One region of the Polaromonas sp. P4_F6 genome, then DNA from elsewhere that is predicted to be linked to it. Evidence: predicted binding sites of a transcription regulator. Region 1 holds the regulator's gene; each other region holds the start of a gene.
What was found. Region 1 encodes LexA, which represses DNA repair genes until DNA is damaged. Its sites were predicted from a motif close to ACTGTATNNNNATACAGT; they were not measured.

Region 1 (3,275 bases):
CGGCCTGGGCCCGTTCGCGCGAGGCCTCGCGGCCCCAGATGATGACCCGCATGCCGAAAGCCCGGCCGTAGCCGGCGACGATTTGCCCGATCTTTCCGTAGCTCCACACGCCCAGGGTCTTGCCCTTGAGGACGGAGCCTATGCCGAAATTCGGCGGCATGGAGGCCGACTTGAGGCCGGCCTGTTGCCAGGCGCCATGCTTGAGGTGGGCCACGTAGTGCGGGATGCGGCGCATGGCCGCCATGACCAGAGCCCAGGTCAGCTCGGCCGGTGCCGTGGGTGAACCGGTGCCTTCGGCCACCGCGATGCCGCGCTCGGTGCAGGCCGCGACGTCGATATGGCCTCCGACGCGGCCGGTCTGCACGATCAGCTTGAGTTTGGGCAGTTTTTCAATGACCTGCCGGCTGAGCTGGGTCCGTTCCCGGATGAGGACGATGACGTCGGCATCCTTGAGCCGGACAGACAGCTGGCCTATGCCTTTGACAGTGTTGGTATAGACCTTGGCGGGGTAGGCCTCCAATTTGGCAGCGCAGTTCAGTTTTCGCACTGCGTCCTGGTAGTCGTCGAGGATCACAATATTCATGCCGATATTGTGCCTGCAAGATTTTTCTTGCTTGCGGGAAGGGCTACCCGAACGTACTCATTTTGTATCGCCAGGAAACCTGTTGCGGTATTTCAGTCTGGCGGCCGCGCGCCGCGCAGGCTCATGGGCCTTTGCCGCAGGGGGCGAGTGTGGGCCGGGCTTGCTGTTTACTGCAGCGCGGCTTCGCGCTGGGCCATGCGCTCAAGCTCCGCGCAGACGTCGGCCATGCGGCCCGAGATGACCATGCGGCCGGCGCAGGCCGGGCCGACATTGGCGTCGAATTCGCGCACGACGCGCAGGCGGCTGGGCGCAGGGCGTTTAGGCATGGCCTTGCCGGGGGTGGTTTCGCGCAGGGCCGTGGCGGCACCCGAAGAAAACGGCAATGCCAGCTGGCCGTTTGCGCGCTGGGCACGTGCAGAGGCGCCATACCGGCCGGACCTGGTTGCGGGCACAAACCAGGCTGCCAGCGCCTGCGCGGGGGCCAGCAGGATGGACAGAAGGGGTGAATGTGAAAAACTGACGATTCCCATGATGAACTCCTGTATGAGAGAGGTTTACACAGGCAGGATTTCGGACCGGCGACAGGCCGGCAGGGCCGCCGCACCAGGGTGTTGGCCAGAAAGCCAAACGCCCGCCACCTGGTGCATGGCCGGACTGGATGGCTTACATCAGCATGGTGTTGCGTATCAAACCGACGGCCAGGCCTTCGAGTTCAAACGGTTCACCGGGCTCGACCACGATGGTCTTGAAGTCGGGGTTTTCGGGCAAGAGCTCGATCAGGTTCTTGTTGCGGCGAAAGCGCTTGACGGTGACTTCATCACCGAGGCGGGCCACGACGATCTGGCCGTTCTTGGCTTCCTTGGCTTGTTTGACGGCCAGCAGGTCGCCGTCCATGATGCCGACGTCGCGCATGCTCATGCCGCGAACCTTGAGCAGGTAATCGGGCTGGCGCTGGAACAGGCCGCTTTCAAAATAATAGGTTTGCTCGATATGTTCCTGCGCGAGAATCGGGCTGCCAGCAGCAACCCGCCCTACCAGAGGTAGGGCGAGTTGGGCCAGGCTTTGCAACGGCAGGGAAAACTGTTTGGTGCGCGATTCGTTGATGGAGCGCAGGGTGTCGCCGCGCAGGCGTATGCCGCGGGAGGTGCCGCTGACGAGTTCAATGACGCCTTTGCGGGCCAATGCCTGCAGGTGTTCTTCGGCGGCATTGGCGGACTTGAAACCCAGTTCGTTGGCGATTTCGGCGCGGGTGGGCGGTGCGCCGGTGCGTGCGATGGCGCTCTGGATCAGTTCCAGGATTTGTTGCTGGCGCGCCGTGAGCTTGGGACCTTCGGAGGGAAAATGCGGGAAATCGGCGAGGATGCTCATGGCGGGACTCCTTGGTTCTTCGGTCAGGTCAAGATGCAGGGGCTGTAACCCGTTTAGCTGTATCGACCTGTTTTAATATCCAGTACCTGTATTTTCATCCAGTTTTTAAAAGATTGCAAGATCACTTTCCATGCATCCTCAAAATATTGTGATTCTGGGCACCGGTGGCACGATTGCCGGCCGGGCCGCCAGCGTGTCGGACAACATCGGCTACACCGCCGCCCAGGTGGGCGTTGAAGAACTGCTGGCCGCGATCCCGGCCCTGGCGCAGGCCGGTTCAGTGCTCACCGAGCAGGTGGCGCAGGTTGACAGCAAGGACATGACCTTCGCTGTGTGGGCCAAGCTGGCCGCGCGCGTCAGCCATTACCTGGTGCAGCCCGATGTCCAGGGCATCGTCATCACGCACGGCACCGATACGCTCGAAGAGACCGCTTTTTTCCTGCAGGCGCTGCTGGCGCCGGCCAAGCCCGTGGTGTTGACCTGCGCGATGCGCCCGGCCACGGCGCTGGTGCCCGATGGGCCGCAAAACCTGCTCGACGCCGTGGTCGTGGCGCGCCATGCGGGCGCGCAGGGTGTGGTTGCGGTGTGCGCCGGGGTGATCCACGGCGCGGCGGATGTGCAGAAGGTGCATACCTATAGGCTTGATCCCTTCAGTTCGGGCGATGCCGGCCCGATAGGCTATGTGGAAGAGGGCCAATTGAGGCTGCTGCGCAACTGGCCGCAAGCCCAGGCAGCGCGCGCGCAAGCCGCCGCCAAAAGCATTGCCGGCCTGGGCGGCGCCGTGCCCCGTGTTGAAATCATCATGAACCATGCCGGCGCCGGTGGCGCCATCGTGCAGGCTTTGCAGGCGCAGGGCGTGCAAGGCCTGGTGGTGGCGGGAACCGGCAACGGCAGCCTGCACCATGAGCTGCAGGCCGCCTTGCTCAAGGCCCAGGCCGACGGCGTCAAGGTGATTCGCGCCAGCCGCTGCGCCGCAGGGCGGGTGCTGCCGACCCCGGCCGACGCGATTCCGGATTCGGACGGCCTGAGCCCGGTCAAGGCCCGCGTAAGCCTGATCCTGCAGTTGCTGGCCTGAATCTCTCCGGGACCGGCAGCGCAGGCGCGCCGGCCCCGAACTTCCATTCCTTTTTTTGACCTCGCGGACACCCCATGCAAACCCCGTACGAACTCGGCAACCAGAACCAGACCACCACCTGGGAGGCCTGCATCCGGTTTTATGAGGCGCTGGCCCGGCGCTGCCCGACCGTGTTGCAGTTCTCGCAGATTGGCACTTCCGATGCCGGCGTGCCCATCCACGCCGGCATCGTCAGCGCCGACGGCGTGT
Region 2 (3,275 bases), on a different contig from region 1:
CTGGTTGGCGAGTGTGACCAGGAATTCCGGCCGTGTGTAGAGGGCAAACACCCCCAGCGACGCGATGACCGCGAGCGCCCACAGGCCGGCTTTTTTGGCCATCTCAGGCCCCTTGCGGCACGCCGGCGCGTGCAATCGGCGCCTCGCGTACCGGCAGGTTCACCAGGGCGGCAAACACGCCCAGCGCGATGGCGATGTACCAGACGATGTCGTAGCTGCCGGTGCGGTCATATAAATAGCCGCCCAGCCACACGCCCAGGAAAGAGCCGATCTGGTGGCTGAAGAAAATAAAGCCGCCCAGCATCGACATGTGCTGGATGCCGAAGATCTGCGCCACCACCGCGTTGGTCGGCGGGATGGTGGACAGCCACAACAGGCCCATCAGGCTGGCGAAGATGTAGACGCTCAGCGGGCTCAGCGGCGCCGCCAGGAATACGGCGATCACCACCGCACGCGAGAAATAAATCGTCGCCAGGATTTTCCGCTTGGCGATCTTCTGGCCCAGCGAGCCGGCGATATAGGTGCCAAAAACATTGAACAGGCCTATCAGCGCCAGCGCGTAGCTGGCCACCTGGGGCGACAGGCCCTTGTCCTTGAGGTAGCTGGGCATGTGCACGCCGATGAACACCACCTGGAAGCCGCAGACGAAATAGCCCGCCATCAGCAACTGGAAGCTTGGGTACTTGAAGGCCTCGCGCAGCGCCTGGCCTATGGTCTGCTCGCGTTTGGCCGGCTGGCCGCCGGCAAAGCCGCCTTCGCGCAGGCCCAGCGCCAGCGGCGCGATCAGCAGCACCGCGCCGCTGAGCACCAGCAGCGCTTCCTTCCAGCCCAGGCCGCTGATCAGCAGGCCTTCGACCGGCACCATCAGGAACTGGCCGAAAGAGCCGGCCGCCGCGGCCACGCCCATGGCCCAGGAGCGCTTTTCCGCCGGGATGTTGCGGCCTATCACGCCATAGATCACGGCATAGGTGGTGCCGGCCTGCGCCGCGCCTATCAGCACCCCTGCCGTCATGGTGAACAAAAAGCCCGTGGGCGACAGCGCCATGCCCACCAGGCCCAGCCCGTACAGCAGGGCGCCGCCCACGATCACGCGGAAGGCGCCGAAGCGGTCGGCCGCCATGCCGGCAAAAATGCCGAACACGCCCCAGGACAGGTTTTGCACCGCCAGCGCGAAGGCAAAGGTTTCGCGCGTCCAGCCCTGGGCCTGGGTGATGGGCTGCAGCCACAGCCCGAAGCCGTGGCGTATGCCCATGGACAGCGTGACGATGGTGGCGCCGCAGATCAGCACCTGCAGCATGGAGAGTTTTTTGGTGTCGGTGGTCATGGGTGGCCGCCGCAAGCGGCGAAAAAAGAAGGGCCCCGGGGTGGGTGGGGAAGCGATCAGCCGACTGTAACGAAAATGGCAAAACGCTGCCGCGCCCGCCCCCGGTTTCCACGCCCGAATCGGGTTGGCTGTATGCCTATACAGTGACTTTTGCGGCCCGGACTACAATTGCGGCAATTCTTTCAACTGCCATGGCTGACAAACTACCCACCGAATATTCCGAAGGTTCGATCCGCGTGCTCAAGGGCCTGGAGCCCGTCAAGCAGCGCCCGGGCATGTACACACGCACTGACAACCCCCTGCACATCATCCAGGAAGTGCTGGACAACTCCGCCGACGAGGCCCTGGCCGGCTACGGCAAGAAGATCAAGGTCACGCTGCACAGCGACGGCTCGGTCAGCGTGGACGACGACGGCCGGGGCGTTCCCTTCGGCATGCACCCGGAAGAAAAGGCGCCCGTGATCGAGCTCGTGTACACCCGGCTGCATGCCGGCGGCAAGTTCGACAAGGGCAAGGGCGGCGCCTACAGCTTCTCGGGCGGCCTGCACGGCGTGGGCGTCAGCGTGACCAACGCGCTGTCCAAGCGCCTGGAGGTCACCTCCTACCGTGAAGGCATGGTCGCCCACCTGGTGTTTTCGGGCGGCGACGTCACCGAAAAGCTGCACCTGCGCAAAAACGGCGACGGCGACCGTAAGACCGGCACCACGGTCCGGGCCTGGCCCGACGCCAAGTACTTCGAGTCGGCGGCTTTGCCCATGGCCGAGCTTACCCACCTGCTGCGCAGCAAGGCCGTGCTCATGCCCGGCGTCACCGTCACGCTGACCAACGAGAAAACCAAGGACACCCAGACTTGGCTCTATAAAGGCGGCCTGCGCGACTACCTGATGCAGACCCTGACCGGCGACCCGGTGATCCCGATGTTTGAAGGCGAAGGTTTTGCCGACACCCAGCACGACAGCTTCGCCGAAGGCGAGGGCGCGCAGTGGTGCGTGGCCTTCACCGAAGACGGCCAGCCCATGCGCGAGAGCTACGTCAACCTGATCCCGACCAGCGCCGGCGGCACCCATGAAAGCGGCCTGCGCGACGGCCTCTTCAATGCCGTCAAAAGCTTTATCGACCTGCATTCGCTGCTGCCCAAGGGCGTCAAGCTGCTGCCCGAAGACGTTTTTGCCCGCGCCAGCTATGTGCTGAGCGCCAAGGTGCTGGACCCGCAGTTCCAGGGCCAGATCAAGGAACGCCTCAATTCGCGCGACGCGGTGCGCCTGGTTTCCAGCTTTGTGCGCCCGGCGCTGGAGCTGTGGCTCAACCAGCACGTCGACTACGGCCGCAAGCTGGCCGAACTCGCCATCAAGGCCGCGCAAACCCGCCAGAAGGCCGGCCAGAAGGTCGAAAAGCGCAAGGGTTCGGGCGTGGCCGTGCTGCCCGGCAAGCTGACCGACTGCGAAAGCCGCGACCTGGCGCACAACGAAGTCTTTCTGGTTGAGGGCGACTCGGCCGGCGGCAGTGCCAAAATGGGCCGCGACAAGGAAAGCCAGGCCATACTGCCGCTGCGCGGCAAGGTACTCAACACCTGGGAGGTCGAGCGCGACCGCCTGTTCGCCAACACCGAAATCCACGACATTGCGGTCGCCATCGGCGTGGACCCGCACGGCCCCAACGACACGCCCGACCTCAGCGGCCTGCGCTACGGCAAGGTCTGCATCCTGAGCGACGCCGACGTCGACGGCTCGCACATCCAGGTGCTGTTGCTCACGCTGTTTTTCCGCCACTTCCCCAAGCTGATTGAATCGGGTAATGTCTATGTCGCGCGGCCGCCGCTGTTCCGGGTGGACGCGCCGGCGCGAGGCAAAAAACCGGCATCCAAGTTTTATGCCCTTGATGAAGGCGAGTTGACCGCCATCCTGGATAAATTGCGCAAGGACGGTGTGCGCGAAGGCGCCTGGAGCATCAG
Region 3 (3,275 bases), on a different contig from region 1:
GAGCGCTTCTTTCGAGAAGCTGCAGAGCAAACTTGAAGTGCGGCTGAACCGCAGTTATTTGCGCTAGAAACTGGATCGCTTCAGCGCTCGCTGATCAGCCCGCTCTGCAGCGCCTGCTCCTGGTTCTTGAAGATCGCCATCGCCGTCAGCATGCGTCTGAAGCCCAGCTTGCGGTAAAACGGCTCCTTGCCGGCCACCGCATAGAGGATGATCTTCTTGTGCCCCTTTGAGAGGCCGACCAGCGAGGCAACGATCTCCTTGCCCAGGCCAACCCCCTGGTGCTCCGGATGCACCGCGATGTCGCAGATATACGAGCAGTCCATGCCGTCTGCCAGCGCGCGGCCGGCGCCAATCAGTTGGCCGCCCTCGTACACAAAACTTTTGAACAGGCTGTTGGAGAACACGACTTTCAGGTCCGCCGCTTTCTTCTCGCCCAAAGGCGCAATCCGGTAGAGATGCGAGAGCGCGTCCCAGTCCACGTCCTCCGATGAATGCTTCCATTCGAATGCCAAGATGAACTCCTTCAATATTGGGCTTGCACTATAGCCCTCGCGGCCCCAAGCTGCCGGGCCCTCAGAACAGGCTGCCCTGCCCCGCCGCACCCGGCGGCCTGAAGCGGCTCAAGTCCAGCTCCACACGCTGGCGGTTAAAACCCAGGCGATTGCAGCATTTCTCAAAGCGCTGCTTGATCAGGTCTGCCCACAGGCCGTAGCCCTTCATGCGCGAGGCGAAATCGCTGTCGTAGTCCTTGCCCCCGCGCATCTCCTGGATGCGCGCCATGATGCGCGCGGCGCGCTGCGGGTAGTGCAGCTCCAGCCATTCCTTGAAAAGAGGCGCCACTTCCCAGGGCAGGCGGATTACCGTGTAAAACGCCGAACGCGCGCCGGCCTCCCAGGCCGCCTCCAGCACCTGCTCCATGTCCTCGTTCACAAAGGGAATCTGCGGCGCCACGCTCACACCCACAGGAACGCCGTGCTCGGCCAGGGTGCGCAGGGTGCGCAGGCGGCGGTGCGGCGCCGCGGCGCGCGGCTCCAGCTTGCGCGCGAGTTCGCCGTCCAGCGTGGTGATGGTGATGTACACGGCGGCCAGCTTGTCGGCCGCCAGCGGGGCAATCAGGTCCAGGTCGCGCTCCACGCCGCTCGATTTGGTGATCAAGGAAAACGGGTGGCAGGTATCACGCATCACCTCGATCAGGCCGCGCGTGAGCCGCAGCTCGCGCTCGGCCGGCTGGTAGCAGTCGGTGCCCGATCCTATGTTGAGCAGGCGCGGCACATAGCTGCGCTTGCCCAGGTCAGCGCGCAAGGCCTCGGCGATATTGCGCTTGGCAATGATTTTGGTTTCAAAGTCCAGGCCCGGCGAAAGATTCAGGTAGCTGTGCGTGGGCCGGGCATAACAGTACACACAGCCATGCTCGCAACCCCGGTAGGGATTGATGCTGTAGTCAAAAAAGATGTCGGGCGAATCGTTGCGCACAATGGCACTGCGAGCCTCCTCCAGGGTGACCGTGGTTTCCAGCCGCGGCGCCTCGCCCGCCACCCCCTCCTCCAGCGTGCCCCAGCCATCGTCCCAGGCCGTGCGCACGTCCTTCTCAAACCGGTGCGCGATGCGCGTGGCGGTGCCGCGGCCCTTGATGGCGTGCAGGGGGATGATGGCGTCGGACATGGGTGGAAACAGCCCGGCCCGGCAAAAACGAGCCAACCAGAATGCTGTATTTACGTACAGTATATTCAAGCCAACCGCTTTCATCAAGCCGGCCGTCTCCCACCCCTTCCATCCACAGGGGTAGACACTCCCAAGTCTTTAGCCGAGGCGGACCAACCCCTCCTGCAAGCTCGCAGTCGAATGCACGGCCTGCGCCTGCGCACCAAACTGCGCATTCGTCAGCACCTCCTGCGCCTTGCCCAGGCCCATGCCCGCCAGCGTGCCGTCCGCGCCATAGTGGTAGGCCAGGTCGCCGCCCAGGGCTTCGCTGTCGCTGCCCGCCAGGTGGAACTGCGTGAGCCCGTTGCTCAGCGCCCAGCTGCTCAGCCCCGGTGTGGCGGTGCGCGCCGCGTCGAACGCGCCCACCAGGCCCTGGAAGTCAAAGGTCTGTACCTTTTTATTGAGCAGCGGGTCACTGGAGTTGGCATCAAAGGCGCTCATCGCTTCGGCCACCAGTTGCAGGTTCAGCACGGTCCGGTTGCTCACATCGCCGTACCAGCCGGCAAGAGTCAGCATGTCGCCGTCGCTCACCTTGAGCACCAGGTCGTTACCGTTCTTTTGCAGGCTCAGGTTGGCGTAGTCCAGGCCGGCGCCGCCCAGGCTGACCGTGTCGTCCTGGCTTTGTGGGCTACCGTCCCCTCCATACACCGTGTCCTGGCCATCGCCCACGTTGAAGGCGATCACGTCGGGACCGTCTCCGCTGGTGATGAAGTCGTTGTCGGTGCCGCCCAGGAGAAAGTCGGCCGTAGCGCTGCCTCGCAGGTCATCATCACCAGCCCCACCGTTGTAATAGTTGCCGCCGTCGGCATCATGGAGGTTGTCACCGCCGGCGCCGCCTTCCAGGAAATCACTGCCGCCACCGCCATACAGAATGTCGCCGCCCCCCTCTCCAGCCAGGAAGTCGCTTCCGCCCAGACCCTGCACGAAATCATCGCCTTCAGTTCCACGCAAATAGTCGCTGTTTTCGGTGGAAGAAAACACCGCCATCCCGGCCAGATCGTCGGCAGTCCACACGGTGCCGTCGGCAAAGAGAACCCTCTCCACCTGATGGGCGTCGTTGTCAAACCAGTTGCTGAGCTGTATGCGGTCTGCGCTGCCCAGGTTCAGGAACAGGTTCAGGGAAGAGTCACGGGTGACATAGACCTCGTACGAGGCAATGCCACTGCCAAAGCGGATGGTGTCGACATTGCCTTCCTCATCTCCGTATTCGTTGACGATGTCGAAGCCGTCGCCGCGCTTGAACCGGTAAACGTCGTCGCCCGCGCCGCCGCTCAGCACGTCGTTGCCGGCGCCGCCGGCCATCACATCAGCCCCTGAGGTGCCAAAGAGGGTGTCATTGCCTTCCGTGCCTTGAACGGTCACATCGGACACGGCAACAGTGAGCGTGAAATTCGACGAGGCTGACAGGCCAAAAACATCCCTTGCCTTGACGGCAATGGAAAGCGCCCCGGCAAAGCCCGCCGGCGCGGTTCCCTCAAGCCTGAATGTGTCGACGTTGAAGTTGAGCCAGGCGGGCAAGGGGTCGCCGTTGGCAAGGCTGAAGCTGTACATCAACGGGTTGCCGTCCTCGTCAG

Region 2: AC1DUN_RS07870 (DNA topoisomerase IV subunit B) is a predicted target of LexA. The motif match lies at 1,452-1,469, and genes of this name have one in related genera.
Region 3: AC1DUN_RS07660 (PA0069 family radical SAM protein) is a predicted target of LexA. The motif match lies at 1,706-1,723, and genes of this name have one in related genera.

The regions. Positions count from the first base shown of each region.
Region 1 covers NZ_JBFUJQ010000005.1:238,428-241,702, reverse strand. Annotated here, with positions in the region: gene AC1DUN_RS14660 (D-2-hydroxyacid dehydrogenase family protein) at 1-583, opposite strand, end outside; gene AC1DUN_RS14655 (hypothetical protein) at 751-1,113, opposite strand; gene lexA (transcriptional repressor LexA) at 1,247-1,951, opposite strand; gene AC1DUN_RS14645 (asparaginase) at 2,082-3,026, shown strand; gene AC1DUN_RS14640 (M14 family zinc carboxypeptidase) at 3,101-3,275, shown strand, end outside.
Region 2 covers NZ_JBFUJQ010000002.1:434,693-437,967, reverse strand. Annotated here, with positions in the region: gene AC1DUN_RS07875 (MFS transporter) at 104-1,324, opposite strand; gene AC1DUN_RS07870 (DNA topoisomerase IV subunit B) at 1,516-3,275, shown strand, end outside.
Region 3 covers NZ_JBFUJQ010000002.1:368,126-371,400, forward strand. Annotated here, with positions in the region: gene AC1DUN_RS07650 (amino acid ABC transporter permease) at 1-67, shown strand, start outside; gene AC1DUN_RS07655 (GNAT family N-acetyltransferase) at 81-512, opposite strand; gene AC1DUN_RS07660 (PA0069 family radical SAM protein) at 574-1,662, opposite strand; gene AC1DUN_RS07665 (calcium-binding protein) at 1,801-3,275, opposite strand, start outside.